One region of the Arthrobacter sp. SlRoot2-15 genome, then DNA from elsewhere that is predicted to be linked to it. Evidence: riboswitches for the same ligand, from Rfam matches in the RefSeq annotation. Region 1 holds a riboswitch; each other region holds the start of a gene.

Region 1 (6,424 bases):
TCCGCCACGCACCTGGCGTACCGGCCGGGGATGCCGCTCACCCACGCCGTCTGGCGCGCCGGGGTCCGCGCCCGCTGACCGGCCCGCCCAGGAGGCCAAGGAGGAATGCACATGGCCGGCTTCGCCAGGGAACTCGCCATCATGATCGATCTGGTGCGCGCCAAACACGGCGGGGAACGGGCCCTGGCCCGGCGCCGGGACGCCCGGCTGGCCGCCCTGGTGGCCTTCGCCCGCACCGCCTCCCCGTTCTACCGGACGCTCTACCGCGGCCTGCCGGCCGGGGACATCCAGCTCCGGGACCTGCCCCCGGTCACCAAGCCGGAGCTCATGGCCCGGTTCGACGACTGGGTCACCGACCCGGCCGTCACCCGGGCGGACCTCGAGGCTTTTGTGGCCGATCCGTCGCTGGTCGGCACCCGCTATCGGGGCCGCTACTTCGCCTGCACCAGCTCCGGCACCACCGGCCACCCCGGCCTGTTCGTGCATGACCCCGACGCCGTCGCCTGCTACCGGGCCCAGGGCGTCCGGATCGTCGGGTCCGCGCTCGACGCCCGCCGGCTGCTCGCGATGCTGCGGCGGGGAATCCGCGCCGCCGTCGTGGTGGGCGCCGGCGGACACTTCGCCGGAGTGGTCTGGCTCGAGGCCGAACGGCGCCGCAGCCGGGGCCGCCGCCGCGCCTACCGGCTGTTCTCCGTGCAGCAGCCGCTGGAGCAGCTGGTGCAGGCGCTCAACGACTTCGACCCGGCCCTCGTGGTGGGCTACCCCAGCGCGCTCGAGCTGCTGGCCGGGGAACAGGACGCGGGCCGGCTGCACATCCGCCCCGTGATCGTGGAGTCCAGCGGCGAATCCCTGGGCGACCCGCAGCGACTCGCCGCGGCGCTCGGCGGCGCGGTGCACAACGTCTACGCCGCCTCCGAGTTCACCCCGATCGCCCTGGACTGCCCCCGCGGCTGGCTGCACGTCAACAGCGACTGGGTCATCCTCGAACCGGTCGAGGCGGACTACCGGCCCACCCCCGCCGGGCAGCCGTCCCACACGGTGCTGCTGACCAACCTCGCCAACCGGGTCCAGCCGCTGATCCGCTACGACCTCGGCGACTCCGTGGTCGCCAAGCCCGGCCCCTGCGAGTGCGGCAACCCGCTGCCGGCCATCCGGGTGGCCGGCCGGCACGACGACGTCCTGCACCTGGACAACGGCCGCGGCGCCACGGTGAGCGTACTGCCGCTGGCCATCACCGCCCCGGTGGACGACGCGCCGGGGGTCCACCGCTGCCAGCTGGTCCAGACCGGGCCCGTGACCCTGCGGGTGCGGCTCCAGCCGGAGCCCGGCGCCGCGGCGGAGACGGTGTGGCAGGATGTGGCGGCGAAGCTGGCCGGCTTCCTGGCCGGCCAGGGCCTGGCGAACGTGGAGCTGGTCCGTGCGGAGGAAGCTCCGGAACAGAGCGGGCCCAGCGGGAAGTTCCACCAGGTGATCGCCCTGAAGGAACCGCCCGCGGGCTAGGCAACCACCGGCTGGAAGAACGGCGGCTAGAAGAACATCGGCGGCGCGTCGAGCACGGTCTCGTCCACGCGGCGCTCCTCCCACTGGCTGAACGGCTTGTCCAGCTCGTACTTGCCCTCCGCGGAGCGCAGCAGGGTGCGGATCTCGGCGTTGTCCGGGTTGTTCAGCGACTCGAAGTACTCCACCGACCAGTGGAACCAGCGCATGCAGAACAGCCGCATGGTCAGGCCGTGGGTCACGAACAGGGCGTTGGGCGCGTAGCTCGGCTTGGACCAGTGCCGGTACAGGGTCTCCATAAAGGAGGAGATCCGGTCGTAGACGTCGGAACCGGACTCGCCCTCGCGGAAGCGGTAGAAGAAGTGCCCGTAGGCGTTGCGGAGCTCCTTCTGGTCCTCGATGTCGCCGGCAATCTGGAAGTTCGCCCAGTCCTGCTCACGCAGCCGGGGCTCCTCGATCACGCGTTCGGTGAGCGGGCCCAGCTTCAGCGCCTCGAGGGTCTGGTAGGCGCGCAGGTAGGGGGAGACGTAGACGCACACCTGCTGGCCGTCCAGCTGGCGCCGCAGCTGCTCGCCGGCGGCCGTGGCCTGCTCGACGCCGAGCGGGGTCAGCGGGATGCGGTAGTCGGGCACCCGGTTGTAGATAGAGGTGTCGGCATTGGCCGCGGACTGGCCATGCCGGACCATGAAGATTCTCCCGGGCGCGCTCACAGCCCAAGCATAGGCACGTGCAGTCAACATCCGGGAACGGCAGGCAAGATAGGAACATGTTGGTTCCCTCCCGCCGTCGGCTGCGGCTTGAAGTCTGGATTGTCCTGGGGCTCTCCCTCGGGCAGTCGGCGGTGTATTCGGTGGTGCAGCTGCTGGACAAAATGACCAGGGCGCCGCTGGCGCAGGGGACCTCGACGCTGAACCGCTCGCAGAGCAGCCGCGAATACTTCGACCTCACCTACCAGCTGCTGGACATCCTGTTCGCCCTGGTCCCGGTGGTGCTGGTGATCTACTTCCTCACCGAACACCGGCCCGCCGGACTGGCCCGCGGCGCTCTCACAGGCGGCACCGGTGCCTCGGCATTCCGGAAACTGGGTTTCAACTTCGCCCGGCCCGGCAAAGACCTGCTCCAGGGCCTGGGCCTGGCCGCGCTGATCGGGATCCCGTCGCTGGGCCTCTACGCGGCCGGCCGGGCGCTGGGGATTACGACGGCGATCATCCCCAGCGCGCTGGACTCCTACTGGTGGACGGTGCCGGTCCTCATCCTTTCCGCCGTCCGGCACGGGATCGTGGAGGAAGTGATCGTGGTGGGCTACCTGCTGGACCGGCTGGGCAAATTCGGCTGGGGCATGCCGCTGGCAATCTTCGCCAGTTCCATGCTCCGCGGCAGCTACCACCTGTACCAGGGCTTCGGGCCCTTCATCGGCAACGCCATCATGGGTGTCATCTTCGCGCTCATCTATACAAGGACGCGCAGGGTGATGCCGCTGGTGATCGCGCATGCGCTGCTGGACATCGTCGCCTTCGTCGGCTTCAGCCTGTTCGGCAAGGCCATCGGACTGGGCTAGCGCAGCACAAAGCAACGCGGGGTCACTTAGCGCCCGTCCGGATGCCTCGGACCGGCCGTAAGTGACCCCGTGTTGCACCAAAACGGGTCAAGTCCGGGGCTGACGCAAGCAGAATGACTTATTTCGACACGAGACTCTCTCCGCAGCGGCCCGGTCCGTAACATTGGAGTTGTTACAGGCTCCGGCTTGCCAAACCCGCTGTAAAGGACTAAGAGACGTTGACGCTCGAATCACTCCCCGTGTTGGATTTCTCCCGCTTGAGTGCAGGCCAGGACGAGGCCGCCCGGTTCCGGGATGAATTGCGTGATGCCATGCACGAAGTCGGATTCATCTACCTGGCCGGCCACGGCATCCCGCAGGAACTCACCGACGCCATGCTCGATATCTCCCGCCGCTTCTTCGACCTTCCTGAAGACCAGAAGCTCGCGATCGAGAACGTCCACAGCCCCCAGTTCCGCGGCTACACCCGCGTCGGCGGCGAAATCACGGACGGTGCCGTCGACTGGCGCGAACAGATCGACATCGGCGTCGAGCGCGACGCCGTCGAGCCCGGACCCGGCGTCGCCGACTACTGGAGGCTGGAGGGGCCGAACCTCTGGCCGGAAAACCTGCCCGAGATGCGCGGGATCGTCACCGAATGGACCGAGCGGCTCAGCGCCATTTCCCTGGACCTGCTGCGGGCGCTCGCCGTCTCCCTTGGGGCGCCCGAGGATACCTTCGACGCCGCGTTTGCCGCCCAGGCTTTCCCGCTGCTCAAGATCGTGCGCTACCCGGGCGAATCCGATCCGGATCCCAAGCAGGGCGTCGGTTCACACCGCGACGGCGGAGTGTTGACCCTGCTCCTGGTCGAGCCCGGCAAGGGCGGCCTGCAGGTCGAATACCAGGGCCAGTGGATCGACGCGCCCCAGGTGCCCGGAACGTTTGTGGTCAACATCGGCGAGATGCTCGAGCTGGCCACCAACGGCTACCTCAAGGCGACCCTGCACCGGGTGATCTCCCCGCTGCGCGGCACCGACCGGATCTCGCTGCCGTTCTTCTACAACCCGGCCCTCGATGCGACCATGCCCCGGCTCGCGGTCAGCCCGGAGTTCCAGGCCAAGGCCCGCGGCCTGTCGGTGGACCCGACCAACAGCCCGATCCTGGAGACCTACGGGGACAACGCCCTGCGCTACCGGCTCCGCGCCCACCCCAACGTCGTCGAGGCCCACCACCCGGACCTGCTCAAGGGCTGAGGCCGGCCGTCCCGCCCCAGTCGGGGCGCCCGGCGGCGCAAGGGCGGTTTAAAAGAATTCGGCCGCCAGCGGTGGGTGGCATCATTGGCACCCGCTGCTGGCGGCCGAAGTGTCGGCAGGAATCGTCAGATGGTGACGGCTCCGGAATCGGTTTCAAAGGTGACGGACAGGATTCCCGGCGTCCCGTGCGGGGCGAGCCAGTTCACGTCCACGTCTTCCAGCGGCTTCTCCACCGGTTCGCCGAGCCACTCGGTGACGCGTTCGGCCGAGCCGGCGATGGTGAGCGCGGACATCTTGACGTTGCTCGCGTAGGCGTTGGACGGGTGCAGCTCAGGATCGCCCTCCCACTTGAGCATGTAGGGGACCTGCGGGTCGGCGATCAGGCCCAGGATGCCGATCTGCTTCCAGACCAGTTCGCGGCCGTCGGGGAACTTGCGGTTGCCGTTGACGGCGGACCGGCCCAGGCGCTCCTCGAAGGGGGCGAGGTCGTCAACCTCGACGCACCAGCCCATCCAGCCGCCGCCGGCCGCCGAGCGGGCACGCACGGCCTGGCCAAACGGCGCCTTGTCCGAGGCGGGGTGGTCCAGGACCTCCACAACCTCCAGGTACTTGTGCCCGGCGAGCGGGATAATCATGTTGCGGGTCCCGAATCGGGGGTGTACCCCGCCCTTGACGGCTTCGACGCCGAGGGCGGACGCAATACGTTCGGTGGTGGCCGCGAGGCCATCTTGTTCACAGGCGTAAGAGACGTGATCCATGCGCATGCCCTCATCTTGGCACTTTGTGATGGAGCTCTCAGCTTAGGCTCTCCTAACCAAGATAGGATGTCGTTTTCGCGTGCGGGCCGGGGGCCGGATCCGCCCGGATCCGCTGTGGATTGCGGCGCCAGCGGGCGGTCCGCGGACGCCCCGCGGCCGGCCGCCGGGACAAATTCATATTCGTCACAAAGCTATCCAGCCGTCGGGGCGCGTTCCTAGACTGAAGCCAGGTCATGAGTGCCAGCATCGAGCCCCGGCTTGCTGGCCGGCAACCCTCCTAACGCGGTGGGGTGCCCCGGGTGAAGACCTGGCCCTCCGGCGCCCGCCGGACGGCAAGCGCGGCCGCCAGGTCCGTTCCGGTCGAAAAGCCGGGAACGGCCGGCGCCCAGTCACTCAGGAGCTCTCCAATGTCCAACGCCTGGTCCTTTGAAACCCGTCAGATCCACGCCGGCCAGGAGCCGGACTCCGCCACCGGCGCCCGGTCGCTGCCGATCTACCAGACGACGTCGTTCGTCTTTCCCAGCGCCGAAAGCGCCGCCAACCGGTTCGCGCTCGCCGAGCTCGCTCCGATCTACACCCGGATCGGCAACCCCACCCAGGACGCGGTGGAGCAGCGGGTCGCGAGCCTCGAAGGCGGCCTCGGCGCGCTCCTGCTCAGCTCCGGGCAGGCTGCGGAGACCTTCGCAATCCTGAACATCGCCGAGGCCGGGGACCACGTCGTCGCCAGCCCCAGCCTGTACGGCGGCACCTACAACCTGCTGGCCCACACCCTGAAGAAGTTCGGCATCTCCGTCACGTTTGTGCAGGACCCGGACAACCTGGCGCAGTGGCGCGGGGCCGTGCAGCCGAACACCAAACTGTTCTTCGGCGAGGTGGTCTCCAACCCCCGCCAGGACGTGCTGGACATTGAGGGCGTCGCGGACGTGGCCCACCGGGCCGGGGTGCCGCTGATCGTGGACAACACTCTGTCCACCCCGTACCTGATCCGGCCCATCGAGTGGGGCGCCGACATCGTCGTCCACTCGGCCACCAAGTACCTCGGCGGCCACGGCGCCGCGATCGCCGGCGTGATTGTCGACTCCGGCAACTTCGACTTCGGCAAGGACCCGGAGCGCTTCCCCGGCTTCAACACCCCGGACCCCACCTACAACGGGCTGGTCTACGCCCGGGACCTCGGCGCGGACGGGGCGCTGGGGGCAAACCTGGCCTTCATCCTGAAGGCTAGGGTCCAGCTGCTGCGCGACCTCGGCTCGGCCGTGTCCCCGTTCAACGCCTTCCTCATCGCCCAGGGCATCGAGACGCTGAGCCTGCGGGTGGAACGGCACGTCGCCAACGCCACCCGGGTGGCCGAATGGCTGGAGGCCAGGGACGACGTCGAA
Region 2 (6,424 bases), 2.4 Mb from region 1:
TGAAATTTCCTTGTACGCGAAGCCCTCGACGTCGGCGAAGTAGACGGCCAGCCGGAACTCTTCCGGGATCGCCTGCAGGGCCCGCTTGACGTCGGAATCCGGCAGATGGTCCAGTGCCTCCGCCTCGGCCGAACGCAGCCCGGTGGAGGTATGCGACTCGGCCCGTGCCAGCTGCCAGTCCTCGATGGTGTCCGAGTTGGACTGCAGCGGTTCGCGCTGGCGCTTGCGGTAAAGGTTGATATAGGTGTTGGTGAGGATCCTGTACAGCCATGCCTTCAGGTTTGTCCCCGGCTTGTACTGGTGGAAGGCCGAGAACGCCTTCGTGTAGGCCTCCTGGACGAGGTCTTCGGCGTCCGCCGGATTCCGCGCCATCCGCATTGCCGCGGAATACAGCTGGTCCACGTACTGCATGGCATCGCGTTCGAAGCGGACGCGCCGCTCGTCGTCGGTCTCGGCCGCGGTGTCCAGCGGCTGGCCGCTGCCGTCCGCCGCGACGGTTTCCACGGCGGCGGCTTCCGCGGCTGCGGACTCCGCTGCCGCACGGGCGGCAGTTGTCCCGTCCGCAGAAGTTTTGGCGGGAGAAGTTTTGGCGGGCTGGGTGTCGTCGTTTCCGGCAACCTCGTGCATGGCCGCAACGGCCGGATCCATGGTGCTCATTGCGTTCAAGTCTACTGTCACCTTCCGGGGCGTGCTGATGGCCCCCGACAGGGCCAGCGCCCACGGGTCCGCGTAGGCTGCTTCCAGCAGCCCGGATTCCTTTACCAGGACCAAAATTCCGCCTTCCTCGACTCGCCTTTGGACTCTTTGCACAACCCCGCACAACGGGCAAATATTCCGCAAAAGTGCAAGACTAGAACCGGTTCTCCCGCACAGCGTCCGCGGTTCGTCCATCCAGGAGGAAATTCATGTCCTTTGTCCGCTTTCTTGCCCGCCCCATGCTCGCCTCCAGTTTCGTGCTCGCAGGCATGGACAAGCTACGGAATGCGGATGACACTGCGACGCAGCTCTCCCCCCTGCTGCGCCGCGCGGCCGAGTCGCTGCCGTTCCAGACCAATGAAAAGGTCCTGGCCCGCGTGATCGGCGGCACCCAGGTGGGCGCCGGTGTCCTCTTCGCCCTCGGCAAGTCCGCCCGCCTCGCCGCGACCGTGCTGGCCGCCATCTCGGCGCTCAACGCGTACGTGGAATGGCGCAGTGCGGACATCTCCTCCAAGGAGGCCCGCGACGCCCGGCGCAAGCAGCTGCTGAAGAACGTCACACTGACCGGCGGAGTGCTGCTCGCTTCCGTGGACACCGCCGGCAAGCCGAGCCTGGCCTGGCGCGCCGAGCACCTCGCCGCCGACGCGCGCAAGACGACCGCCCATCTCGCCGCGGACGCCCGGAAGACCACCGGCAAGAAGCTGCAGAAGGCCGACAAGGCGGTCCGTAAGGCCGTCGACCACACCGTCGGAGCCTAGAGCGTCAATGACTGGCACCACCCCCACCGCGGCAGCCTCATCCCTTCCGGCCGTCGGCGGTCCGCACTGGCGTGCGCCCTTTGCGGAGCGCCCCGTTGACGCGACCGTCACCGTGCCGGGCTCCAAGTCCCTGACCAACCGGTACCTGGTCCTGGCCGCCCTCGCGGACGGCCCCTCCCGGCTGCGGGCCCCGTTGCACTCGCGGGACTCCGCCCTGATGGTCGAGGCCCTGCGGCAACTCGGGGCCACCATCACCGAGGTGCCCGGCGACGGCGCCTTCGGCCCGGATCTGGAGATCAGCCCGATCGCCGGCGGCGCCGTGGCAACAGACGCCGCAATTGACTGCGGCCTGGCCGGAACGGTCATGCGATTTGTGCCGCCGCTGGCCGCTCTGCGGCACGGCGAATCGCGTTTCGACGGCGACCCGCACGCCCGCAAACGCCCGATGGGCACCATCATCGAGGCCCTGGCCGCTTTGGGTGTGGCAGTCAACGCGCCCGACGGCGGTCCGGCGGCGTCATTGCCCTTCACCGTCCGCGGCACCGGCCAAGTACGCGGCGGCCACCTCATCATCGACGCCAGCGAATCGTCCCAGTTCGTCTCCGCCCTGCTGCTGGCCGGCGCCCGCTTCACCGAGGGCCTCCATCTCGAACACGTCGGTAAGCCCGTACCGAGCCTGGACCACATCAACATGACCGTGGCCGTGCTGCGCGGCGTGGGCGTGGCGGTCGATGACTCGGTGCCGAACCACTGGGTGGTCGCCCCCGGCCCGATCCGCGCCTTTGACCAGCGGATCGAGCAGGACCTCTCGAATGCCGGGCCGTTCCTGGCGGCGGCCCTGGCCACCCGCGGAACCGTGCGGATCCCGAACTGGCCCGCGGAAACCACCCAGGTCGGTGACCTCTGGCGGGGCATCCTGACCGCCATGGGCGCGACCGTGACGCTGGACGGCGGCACCCTGACCGTCAGCGGCGGCCCGGAGATCAAGGGCGGCGACTTCGACGAGACCAGCGAGCTCGCCCCCACCGTGGCGGCGCTTTGCGCCCTGGCCACCGGCCCGTCCCGGCTGAGCGGCATCGCCCACCTCCGCGGCCACGAAACGGACCGGCTCGCTGCCCTCGTCGCCGAAATCACCCGGCTCGGCGGCGACGCCGAAGAGACCGCCGACGGCCTCATCATCCGCCCCGCCGCCCTGCACGGCGGCGTGGTGCACAGCTACGCGGACCACCGGATGGCCACCGCGGGAGCCATCCTGGGCCTGGCCGTGCCCGGCGTGGAGGTCGAGGACATCGACACCACGGCCAAGACCATGCCCGACTTCCCGCAGCTCTGGGAAGCCATGCTGGCGCAGGGAACCGCAGCAGAAAAGGACGCCGACGGTGGCACGCAGCACTGACTCCTGGGACGAGTCCGACGTCCGGATCCGCCCCAACAAAAAGGGCACCCGGCCCCGCACCAAGGACCGGCCCAGCCACGACGACGCCGTCACCGGGCGGATCATCACCGTCGACCGCGGGCGGTACACCGCCGTCGTCGGCGAAGGCACCGCGGACGAACGCAAGATCATCGCGGCGCGGGCCCGGGAACTGCGCCGTAATCCCGTGGTGGCCGGCGACTTCGTCTCCCTGGTCGGCAACGTCAGCGGCGAACCCGACACCCTGGCCCGGCTGGTCAAGATCCAGGACCGGCGGACGCTGCTTCGCCGCAGCGCGGACGACACCGACCCGATCGAACGGGCCGTCGTCGCCAACGCCGACCAGCTCGTCGTCGTGGTGGCCGCCGCCAACCCGGAACCGCGCACCGGGTTCATCGACCGCGCGCTCGTGGCCGCGTACGACGCCGGCATTGAGCCGCTCCTGCTCGTCACCAAGGCCGACGTCAAGGATCCCGCCGAGCTCCTCGCCAACTACCAGCACCTCGACTTCCCGGTGATCATCTCCAAGACCGCGGATTCGGCAGCCTCCGGCATCGACGCCCGGTCCGATGACGGGCTCTCCGCCCGGCTGGACAAGGCCGCCGTCTCCGAACTGCGGGCCCACCTCGACGGCAAAGTCACCGTGATGCTCGGCCATTCCGGCGTCGGAAAATCCACCATGGTCAACGCCCTGACCGGGGCGGAGCGCGCCACCGGCGGGGTGAACGCCGTCACCGGGCGCGGCCGCCACACCTCGTCCTCCGCGCTGGCGCTGAAGGTCAACGACGCGCCCGCCGGCAGCTGGATCATCGACACCCCCGGGATCCGGTCCTTCGGCCTGGCCCACGTGGACCCGGACCGGATCCTGCGGTCCTTCCCGGACCTGGCCCCCGGCACCGAGGACTGCGACCGCGGCTGCAAACACGACGCCGCCGCCGTGAACTGCGGGGTGGACGCCTGGGTGCAGGGCGGCCACGCAGGCCCGTCCGGCCCGGCCCGGCTCGCGTCGCTGCGCCGGCTGCTCGGCACGGACCCCCGGCTTGAGGCGCAGGAAACCAAGGAACTCGGCAGCGTCTCCTAGCGGTCGCCTCCCGGTCTGCGGCGGGTTTTGACGGTAGCTTGGAACCATGAGCCAACCCGCTTCGAGCTACAACGATGACCTGCGCCTTGCCCATGTACTGGCAGATTCCGTAGATTCCCAGACCATGAGCCGCTTCAAGGCGCTCGACCTTCGGATCGAGACGAAGCCGGACCTGACCCCCGTCACCGACGCCGACAAGGCCGCCGAGGAATCCATCCGCGGGCAGCTGTCCCGCTCGCGCCCGCGCGACGCTGTCCTCGGCGAGGAATTCGGCAGCTCCGGCCACGGCTCGCGCCGCTGGATCATCGACCCGATCGATGGCACCAAGAACTTCGTCCGCGGCGTCCCCGTCTGGGCCACCCTGATCGCCCTCGTCGACGAGGGCGAACCCGTGGTCGGCGTCGTCAGTGCCCCCGCCCTGGGCAAGCGCTGGTGGGCGGCCAAGGGCGCCGGGGCCTACATGGGCCGGTCGCTGGCCGCGGCCACCCGGCTGAAGGTCTCCAACGTTTCCCAGCTCTCGGACGCTTCGCTGTCGTACTCTTCCCTGGGCGGCTGGAAGCAGCGCGGCAACCTGGACGAGTTCCTCGGGCTCACCGAGGAAGTCTGGCGCACCCGCGCCTACGGCGACTTCTGGTCCTACTGCCTCGTGGCCGAGGGCGCCGTCGACATCGCCTGCGAGCCGGAACTCAACCTCTACGACATGGCCGCACTGGTCCCGATTGTCACCGAAGCCGGCGGCCGCTTCACCTCCCTCGAGGGTGAGGACGGCCCCTTCGGCGGCAACGCCCTGGCCACCAACTCGATCCTGCACTCGGAAGTCCTCAAGCGCCTCAACCCGGACCTCGACGACCTGCTCTAGGCGGTCCCGCTCCAGGCCGGCCGTAACACTGGGCTTCATATTCGGGCCTTCCTTTTCCGTGCGGAGTGCCATGTCCTAGGCTCGAAGCAGGTCACGAGTGCCAGCGCGAAACCCCGGTTTGCTGGCCGGCAACCCTCCATTCGCGGCGGGGTGCCCCGGGTGACGACCTGGCCGGTCCGGAGCGGACCCGGCAAGCGCGGATCCCCTGTGAGCGGGGTCCTTTCCGAGCGAGGTCCCATGACGACTGCCACCATCCCCAGCCACCCCTCCGCCGGCGCACCGGCGCACCCCGATGCCCGGTTCGACGCCGCCAGCCGCCCGCTGTCCGCGGTCTCCGGCGCCGAAATCCAGGCCCCGCTGATCCAGGGCGGCCATGTCCGCTACGCCAACCTGGACTACGGCGCCTCCGCCCCGGCACTGTCTGTGGTTTCCGCCTACCTGAACGAGATCCTGCCGTACTACGCCAGCGTCCACCGCGGCGCCGGCTACGCCTCCCAGCTCAGCACCTCGGTTTACGAGAACGCCCGGAACATCGTCCGCGGCTTCGTCGGCGGCCGTCCGGACGACTCGGTGATCTTCACCCGGAACACGACCGACTCGCTGAACCTGCTGGCCGGCTGCCTGCCCGTCGCCGGGGGCCGGCACACCGGCGAGGTGCTGTACCTCGACATCGAGCACCACGCCAACCTGCTGCCCTGGCAGAACGTCCCGCACCGCAGCGTCGTCGCCGCCGGCACCCTGGCCGGCACGCTGGCGCGGCTGCGGGAGGAACTTGCCCACGGCGGCGTGAGCCTGCTCGCCGTCACCGGCGCCTCCAACGTCACCGGAGAAATCCTGCCGATCCGTGAACTCGCCGCGCTGGCGCACGAATACGGGGCCCGGATCGCCGTCGACGCCGCCCAACTGGCCCCGCACCGCCGCATCGACATCACCGCGGACGACGTCGACTACCTCGCCTTCTCCGGGCACAAGCTCTACGCCCCGTTCGGTGCCGGCGTACTGGTCGGCCGCCCGGACTGGCTCGACGCCGGCACACCCCACCTCGCCGGGGGCGGCGCCGTGCGGGACGCCCGGCTCGACGCCGTCAGCTGGACCACCGGACCGGCCCGCCACGAGGGCGGCTCCCCCAACGTCCTGGGCGCCGCCGCGCTGGCCCGCGCCACCGAAGTCATTGCCGCCCTCGACGAGCAGCAGTGGCATGCCCACGAGGACGCCATCCGGTCCTTCCTCGTCGAGGGACTGGAGCGAATCGACGGCGTGAGCGTCCACCACATTTTCGAGGACACCGGCCACGCGGGGAACCCGGGCACGATCGGCGTTGTGAACTTCTCGGTTGCGGGCTACGACGCCGGCCTGGTCGCCGCGTACCTGTCCGCCGAGCACGGCATCGGCCTGCGCGACGGCCGGTTCTGCGCGCACCCGCTGCTCAAGCGCCTCGGCCTGCCCGCCGGCTCCCTCCGCGCCAGCTTCGGCCTCGGCTCCCGGCTCGACGACGCGCAGCGGCTGCTGGCCGGACTCGAAGCGCTGCGGCGCAACGGCCTGGGCTGGGACTACGTTGTGGACGCCGGCCGCTGGGTCCCGGCCAACGACACCCGCAGCTATCCGCACTGGGCGCC
Region 3 (6,424 bases), 1.4 Mb from region 1:
CTGACCCTGGCCCTGCTCTGGCAGCGCGGCTGGCCGCTGATCCTCGCCGCGGCCGTGGGCGGCTGGAGCACCGCCATCCTGGCGGCGGACCACGGACGGACGCTGCTCGACGTCGGCGTCTGGTCCATCAGCGAGGGCTCGCTGCAGCTCGGGATCGGGTTCCTGCTGCGCGGCCTCGCGATCGCGCTTCCCGCGGTGCTGCTGATGAGCTGCACGGACCCGACGGATTTGGCCGACGCCCTGGCGCAGCAGGCCAGGCTGCCGCACAGGTTCGTGCTGGGCACCCTGGCCGCGATGCGGCTGGTGGGGCTGATGGCCGAGGAGTGGCAGACCATCGGCATGGCCCGGCGCGCCCGCGGGGTGGGCTCGCACGGAAACCCCGTGCAGCGGCTGAAGGCCACGCTGGGGCAGAGCTTCGGGCTGCTGGTCCAGGCGGTCCGCCGCGCCTCCCGGCTCGCGGTGACCATGGAAGCACGCGGTTTCGGCGGCGCGCAGCGGACCTGGGCGCGGCAGGCGACGTTCAGCCGGCTGGACGTGTGGGTGCTGCTCGGGGGCGTGCTGATCGCCGGCGCCGCCGTGGCCGCGGCGATCGGCGCCGGCACCTGGAACATGGTGTTCCTGGGACAGCAATAGCAGCCCGCCCGGGGGAGGCGAGGGCGGCGCTATATCGCACGAGGTGAATATTTTGTGAGATTGACTGCTAATCGCGCGGTCCGCAGGGGTTAAATAACTCATCCGTGATATTTATTGGATATGACTCAACAGACTGCTGAATACGTTGGCGCCGTGCTCCGGGATGCCCGGGGCGAGAAAGGCTGGACCCAGGGACAGCTCGCCGCCGAGCTGGGAACCAGCCAGAGCGCCATCGCCCGGATGGAGCAGGGCAAGCAGAACCTGAGCCTGAAAATGATCCAGCGGCTCGAATCGATCTTCGGCCGCACCATCGTCAAGGTGGGCCGGCCCGCCATGACGCACCTCCGGGTCGAAGGCGGCCGCACCCTCTCCGGCGCCGTGGACGTCAACAGCAGCAAAAACGCCGGCGTCGCCCTGCTCTGCGCGAGCCTGATCAACCGGGGCACCACGGTGCTGCGCCGGCTGGCCCGGATCGAGGAGGTCAACCGGATCGTCGAAGTCCTGACCAGCATCGGCGTCGAATGCACCTGGCTCAACGCCAACGACCTGCAGATCCGCCGCCCGGCCGTGCTGGACCTGGATTCGATGGACGTCGAGGCGGCCCGCCGCACCCGGAGCGTCATTATGCTCCTGGGCCCGCTGCTCGACGAGTCCGCCGAATACCGGCTGCCCTACGCCGGCGGCTGCGACCTCGGAACCCGCACCGTGGAGCCGCACATGCAGGCCCTGCGCCAGTTCGGCCTCAGCGTGGACGCGAAATCCGGCTTCTACAGCGTGCAGGCGCCGCCCTCGGACGGCCACGACCGCTCCTTCGTCCTGAGCGAGCGCGGCGACACCGTCACCGAGAACGCCATCATGGCCGCCGCCCACCGCCGCGGCACCACGATCATCCGCAACGCCAGCCCGAACTACATGGTCCAGGACCTCTGCTTCTACCTGCAGATGCTGGGCGTCCAGATCGACGGCGTGGGCACCACAACGCTGAAGATCGTCGGCCGCCCGTCAATCGACGTCGACATCGAATACTTCCCGTCCGAGGACCCGATCGAGGCGATGAGCCTGATCACCGCCGGCATCGTGACCAACTCAGAAGTCACCATCCGCCGGGTCCCGATCGAGTTCATGGAGATCGAACTCGCGACGCTCGAGCAGATGGGCCAGCGGCTGGAAGTGTCGGCCGAATACGTTGCCCGGAACGGCCGCACCCGGCTGGTGGACGTCACCACCCAGCCTTCGGAGCTGCGGGCGCCGGAGGACAAGATCCACCCGATGCCCTTCCCCGGCCTGAACATCGACAACCTGCCGTTCTTCGCCGTGATCGCCGCCAACGCCCACGGCCAAACGATGATCCACGACTGGGTCTATGAGAACCGGGCCATCTACCTGACCGAGCTGAACAAGCTCGGCGCCCAGGTCCAGCTCCTGGATCCGCACCGGATCTACGTCAACGGGCCCACCAAGTGGCGGGCCGCGGAGGTCGGCTGCCCGCCGGCCCTGCGCCCGGCGGCCTGCCTGCTGCTGGCCATGCTCGCCGCCCGCGGCGTGTCCGAGCTGCGCAACATTTATGTGATCGAGCGCGGCTATGAGGACCTGGCCGAACGGCTCAACACGATCGGCGCCAAGATCGAGTATTTCCAGGACTAAGCAGCCTGAATCGCCCGGCCGTTGGGGGTAGCGCCACGGGGGAGGGGCTGACGGACAATGGTTCCATGCGCACCTTTGGCGTCGAGGAGGAACTGCTGATCGTGGACCCCGCCACCGGGGTCCCGTTGGCGCTGGCCGACGCTCTGCTGGGCGGTCTGAAGCCGCAGCCCGCCGCCGGGACGGCGCCGGCCACGGAGCCCGCGCACGACGATTCGGGGTTCAGCTTCGAGCTCAAGCTGGAGCAGATCGAAACCCAGACCCTGCCCTGCCTGGATTACGGCGCCCTGCTCCGGCAGATCCGGGCGGCCCGGGCTTTCACCGACCGGGCCGCCCAGACACACGGCGCCCGCGTGGCGGCCCTGGCCACGTCGCCGCTGGCGTCGGTCACCCACACCACGCCCAACCCGCGCTACGCCACCATGCAGAAGAGGTTCGGCCTCACCGTGCAGGAGCAGCTGACCTGCGGGTTCCATGTCCACACGTTGGTGGAGTCGCCGGAGGAAGCGGTCGCGGTGCTGGACCGGATCCGGGACAAGCTCGCCGTGCTGATCGCCCTCAGCGCCAACTCGCCCTACTGGAACGGCACGGAGACCGGCTTCGAGAGCTACCGGACGCAGGCGTGGAACCGGTGGCCCGGGTCCGGGCCCACCATGATCTTTGGCAGCCTGCCGGTCTACCGCCGGGTGGTGAGCCGCCTGGTGGAGACCGGCGTGCTGATGGACGAGGGGATGGTCTACTTCGATTCGCGGCTGTGCCGGCACCACCCCACCGTGGAGGTGCGGGTCGCGGATGTGTGCCTGCGGGCCGAGGACGCGGCGCTGATCGCTGTCCTGGTGCGGGCGCTGGTCGAGACGGCGGCCCGGGAATGGGACGACGGCGTCGACCCCGCCCCGGTGCCGACGCTGCTGTTGCGGATGGCCGCCTGGCAGGCCAGCAACTGCGGGCTGCGCGGGCAGCTGCTCGACTTTGGAACCTTCACCCCCGCCCCGGCGGCCGAGGTGGTGCATGCCCTCGTGGACTTCCTGGCCCCCGTGCTGGCAGAGCAGGGCGAGCTGGACCTCGCGCGGCTCGGCGTCGACCGGATCCTGGCGGACGGCACGGGGTCGGAGCAACAACGGCAGGCGCTCGCCGCCCCGGGGCAGGTCACCCCCGCCGACGACGCCGGGCTGGCCGCCGTCGTCGCCCACGCGGTGCGGGTCACGACGCGCGGCGCGGACACTGAGAAGATGGAGGGCGCAGCGGACCCGGCCCCCACATTGTCCCGGGTCCGCCGGAGCTAGACCTGCTTGAGCGCGTGCCCGAGGTCCCGGATCAGGTCCTCCACCTCTTCCAGGCCCACCGACAACCGCACCACGCCGTCGCTCAGCCCGATCGCCGCGCGGCCCTCCGGGCCCATGGCGCGGTGCGTCGTGGTGGCCGGATGGGTGATCAGCGACTTTGAGTCGCCCAGGTTGTTCGAGATGTCGATGATCCGCAGCGCGTCCAGCAGCGCGAAGGCGGCCTCTTTTGCCGAACGACCCGGGGACGGGGACAACTCGAAGGTCAGTACGGTGCCGCCGGCCTTCATCTGCCGTGCCGCGAGGTCGTACTGCGGGTGGGAGGGCAGCAACGGGTACTTGACCCAGCTGACCGCGGGCTGTTCCTCGAGCCAGCCGGCCAGCCGCAGCGCGGAGGCGGAAGAGTGGTTCACCCGCAGGCCCATGGTCTCCAGGCCCTTGGTGAGTACCCAGGCGTTGAACGCCGAGAGCGCCGGGCCGGTGTGGCGCATAAGCTGCTTGACCGGGCCGTCGATGAACTCTTTGGTGCCCAGGATCGCGCCGCCGAGCACCCGGCCCTGGCCGTCGATGTGCTTGGTGCCGGAGTAGACGATCACGTCTCCGCCGAGTTCCCCGCAGCGCTGGAGCAGGGGGGTGGCAAAAACATTGTCGACGACGACCGTCGCGCCGGCGGCGTGCGCCAGTTCGCTCACGGCGGCGATGTCCACGATTTCCTGCATCGGGTTGGACGGGGACTCGAAGAAGACCGCCGTCGTCGGTTCCGACAGCGCCGTGCGCCACTGGTCCAGGTCCGGGCCGTCCACGAAGACCGTCTCTACGCCCCAGCGCGGAAGGATCTCGTTGAGGATCACAAAGCAGGAGCCGAACAGCGAGCGGGCCGCGACCACCCGGTCGCCGGCTGCCAGCAGCGCCCCGAGCGCGGTGAACACCGCGGACATGCCCGAGGCGGTGGCGAAGCATGCCTCGGTGCCCTCGAGCAGCCGGAGCCGCTCTTGGAACGTGGCCACCGAGGGGTTGCCGTAGCGCGAATAGACAAAGCGCTCGTCCTCGCCGGTGAAGGCACGCTCCGCCGCGGCGGCGGATTCGTAGACGAAGCCGGAGTTCAGGAAAATCGGCTCGGTGGTCTCCTGGAAACCGGTGCGGTCAAGCCCGCCGCGGACTGCCTGGGTGTCCGGGCTCCAGCCCTGGGCGTCGGGATTGAAGCCCACTTAGCGCTCGTCCCGGTTGGTCGGGAGGCCGCGGTTCTTCCAGCCATTCACGGTGCGGGCGCCGGAGGTATCCGGTTCGCCCTCGAAGCCTTCCAGGACGTTGTAGGCGGTGAAGCCGGCGGCCGTGGCGGCGGTGGCAGCCGCCACGGAGCGCGCACCGGAGCGGCAGAGGAAGATGAGGTCGGCGCCGCCGTCGTCCGGCAGCTGCGCCCGCAACTGCTCCAGGAACCCCGGGTTAGGGGAGCCGCCGGCCAGCGTCCACTGGATGAACAGCGGCTCCCGGCGTCCGCCCGCGGTCTCAGGGATGCCAATATGTGCCCACTCGCCCTCGGTGCGGACGTCCACCAGGACGGCGCCGGCCTCAATCCGCGCCCAGGCCTCCTCCGGGGTCAGGTCTCCGGCGTAGCTCACGCGTGGCCTTCGCCCTCGAACTCGACGGCGTCGAGTTCGTCCACCGCGTTGGCGACGGCGGCGTCGGCGCTGGCGATCGCGGCCGGGAGCACCACGGCTTGGGCCACGATCACGGTGCTGCCGTTGAAGGTGGCCGAGGGGCTGCCGTGCAGGACGTAGCCTTCGGCCAGCGCGGCGGAGACGCGCTCGCAGAAGGCGCGGTCGTCGGGGCCGGTGAACAGGCGGTAAGCCAGCTTCTCCTCGGCGCGGGGGCCGGCCGGGGACGGTGCGGGGGCTGTCCCGGTTGCTGTATCAGGCACAGCGGGGGCGGACGCGTCAGGCATGACGGATCTCCTTCTTTCACGCTTGCAGCTCGAATTTCGATATGCCGAGTATTCACCTGAGGCACCCCGCCGCGAAAGGGAGGGTTGCCGACCGGCCAGTCAGGGCTTGGCGCCGGGTCTCATTACTCCCGAAAAACCTAACACCTGCGACGGCGGCGGGCAGAGCCGCCGCTGTCATGTTAAGTCACTATGCGCTGGCCCGCCGATGCCGTAGGCTCACCCGTATCGCGTCTGCGGGCGGTGTGGTGGGGGCTCATTGCGCAGTCCGGCCCTGGCCGCCGCCCGGACTGTTCCCCTGGCCCTTTCGGCGAGATGCCAGCTACTTCAACGGAACCGGGGAACTCCATGAACCTGCCCATGAACCTGCGCCGCAGCGCACCAGCATCCCTCCTGATTTCAGCGGCCCTCGCGCTGGCCGGCTGCGGCCAAACGACGACGCCGGCCACGTCTCCGGCGAACACCGTCGAGCCGGGCTCAGCCGCCGCCTCGCAGGCCGCCGGCCAGTCACGTAGCGCGGCGCCAACCCCGACGCCGACGCCGAAGGCATTCACGGGGGCCGAACTGACGGCGATTATCGCGGGGCTTGCCGACGGCGAAGGGAATGCGCTTACGGTGGTGCCCGCGGAGCAGTTGGAGAAGGGCATCGAGATCTCGAAGCAGACGATGTCGGAGGCCGTGATATCCCCGGCAGAGTGCGCCGTCGTGGCGGACAGCAACGCCCAGATTCCGGCCGGCAGCACCTATGCCGGCGGTGTCGCCAAATCCACCACGGTCCAGGCCCTCACCGTCGTCACGCTGGTCGCCGTCGCGGATCAGAAACAGCTGGGGGTGAACCTCGAGGCGGCCGTGGCCAAAAGCAAAAAATGCACAAACTTCAGCATGGAGATCCGCGGCCAGAAGATCACGAGCCAGACCGAGATCCTGCCGG

The links. A riboswitch is a leader RNA that binds a small molecule or an ion and turns the genes downstream of it on or off. The one in region 1 is predicted to bind S-adenosylmethionine.
Region 2: it holds a riboswitch for S-adenosylmethionine, as region 1 does, so the genes downstream of both, AC6I9V_RS14195 (aminotransferase class V-fold PLP-dependent enzyme) here and AC6I9V_RS03200 (bifunctional o-acetylhomoserine/o-acetylserine sulfhydrylase) in region 1, are expected to answer to the same signal.
Region 3: it holds a riboswitch for S-adenosylmethionine, as region 1 does, so the genes downstream of both, AC6I9V_RS09615 (DUF1737 domain-containing protein) here and AC6I9V_RS03200 (bifunctional o-acetylhomoserine/o-acetylserine sulfhydrylase) in region 1, are expected to answer to the same signal.

Annotation. Positions count from the first base shown of each region.
Region 1 is NZ_AP046058.1:681,687-688,110, reverse strand. It holds gene AC6I9V_RS03230 (amidohydrolase family protein) at 1-78, shown strand, start outside; gene AC6I9V_RS03225 (phenylacetate--CoA ligase family protein) at 112-1,500, shown strand; gene AC6I9V_RS03220 (histidine phosphatase family protein) at 1,527-2,183, opposite strand; gene AC6I9V_RS03215 (CPBP family intramembrane glutamic endopeptidase) at 2,264-3,055, shown strand; gene AC6I9V_RS03210 (isopenicillin N synthase family dioxygenase) at 3,274-4,287, shown strand; gene AC6I9V_RS03205 (VOC family protein) at 4,413-5,051, opposite strand; SAM riboswitch class IV at 5,275-5,390, shown strand; gene AC6I9V_RS03200 (bifunctional o-acetylhomoserine/o-acetylserine sulfhydrylase) at 5,453-6,424, shown strand, end outside.
Region 2 is NZ_AP046058.1:3,071,010-3,077,433, reverse strand. It holds gene AC6I9V_RS14220 (sigma-70 family RNA polymerase sigma factor) at 1-657, opposite strand, end outside; gene AC6I9V_RS14215 (DoxX family protein) at 906-1,454, shown strand; gene aroA (3-phosphoshikimate 1-carboxyvinyltransferase) at 1,462-2,850, shown strand; gene rsgA (ribosome small subunit-dependent GTPase A) at 2,834-3,949, shown strand; gene hisN (histidinol-phosphatase) at 3,996-4,808, shown strand; SAM riboswitch class IV at 4,898-5,011, shown strand; gene AC6I9V_RS14195 (aminotransferase class V-fold PLP-dependent enzyme) at 5,046-6,424, shown strand, end outside.
Region 3 is NZ_AP046058.1:2,103,628-2,110,051, forward strand. It holds gene AC6I9V_RS09590 (energy-coupling factor transporter transmembrane component T family protein) at 1-633, shown strand, start outside; gene AC6I9V_RS09595 (UDP-N-acetylglucosamine 1-carboxyvinyltransferase) at 754-2,277, shown strand; gene AC6I9V_RS09600 (glutamate--cysteine ligase 2) at 2,343-3,557, shown strand; gene AC6I9V_RS09605 (O-succinylhomoserine sulfhydrylase) at 3,554-4,762, opposite strand; gene AC6I9V_RS09610 (rhodanese-like domain-containing protein) at 4,763-5,173, opposite strand; gene AC6I9V_RS09615 (DUF1737 domain-containing protein) at 5,170-5,496, opposite strand; SAM riboswitch class IV at 5,510-5,623, opposite strand; gene AC6I9V_RS09620 (hypothetical protein) at 5,842-6,424, shown strand, end outside.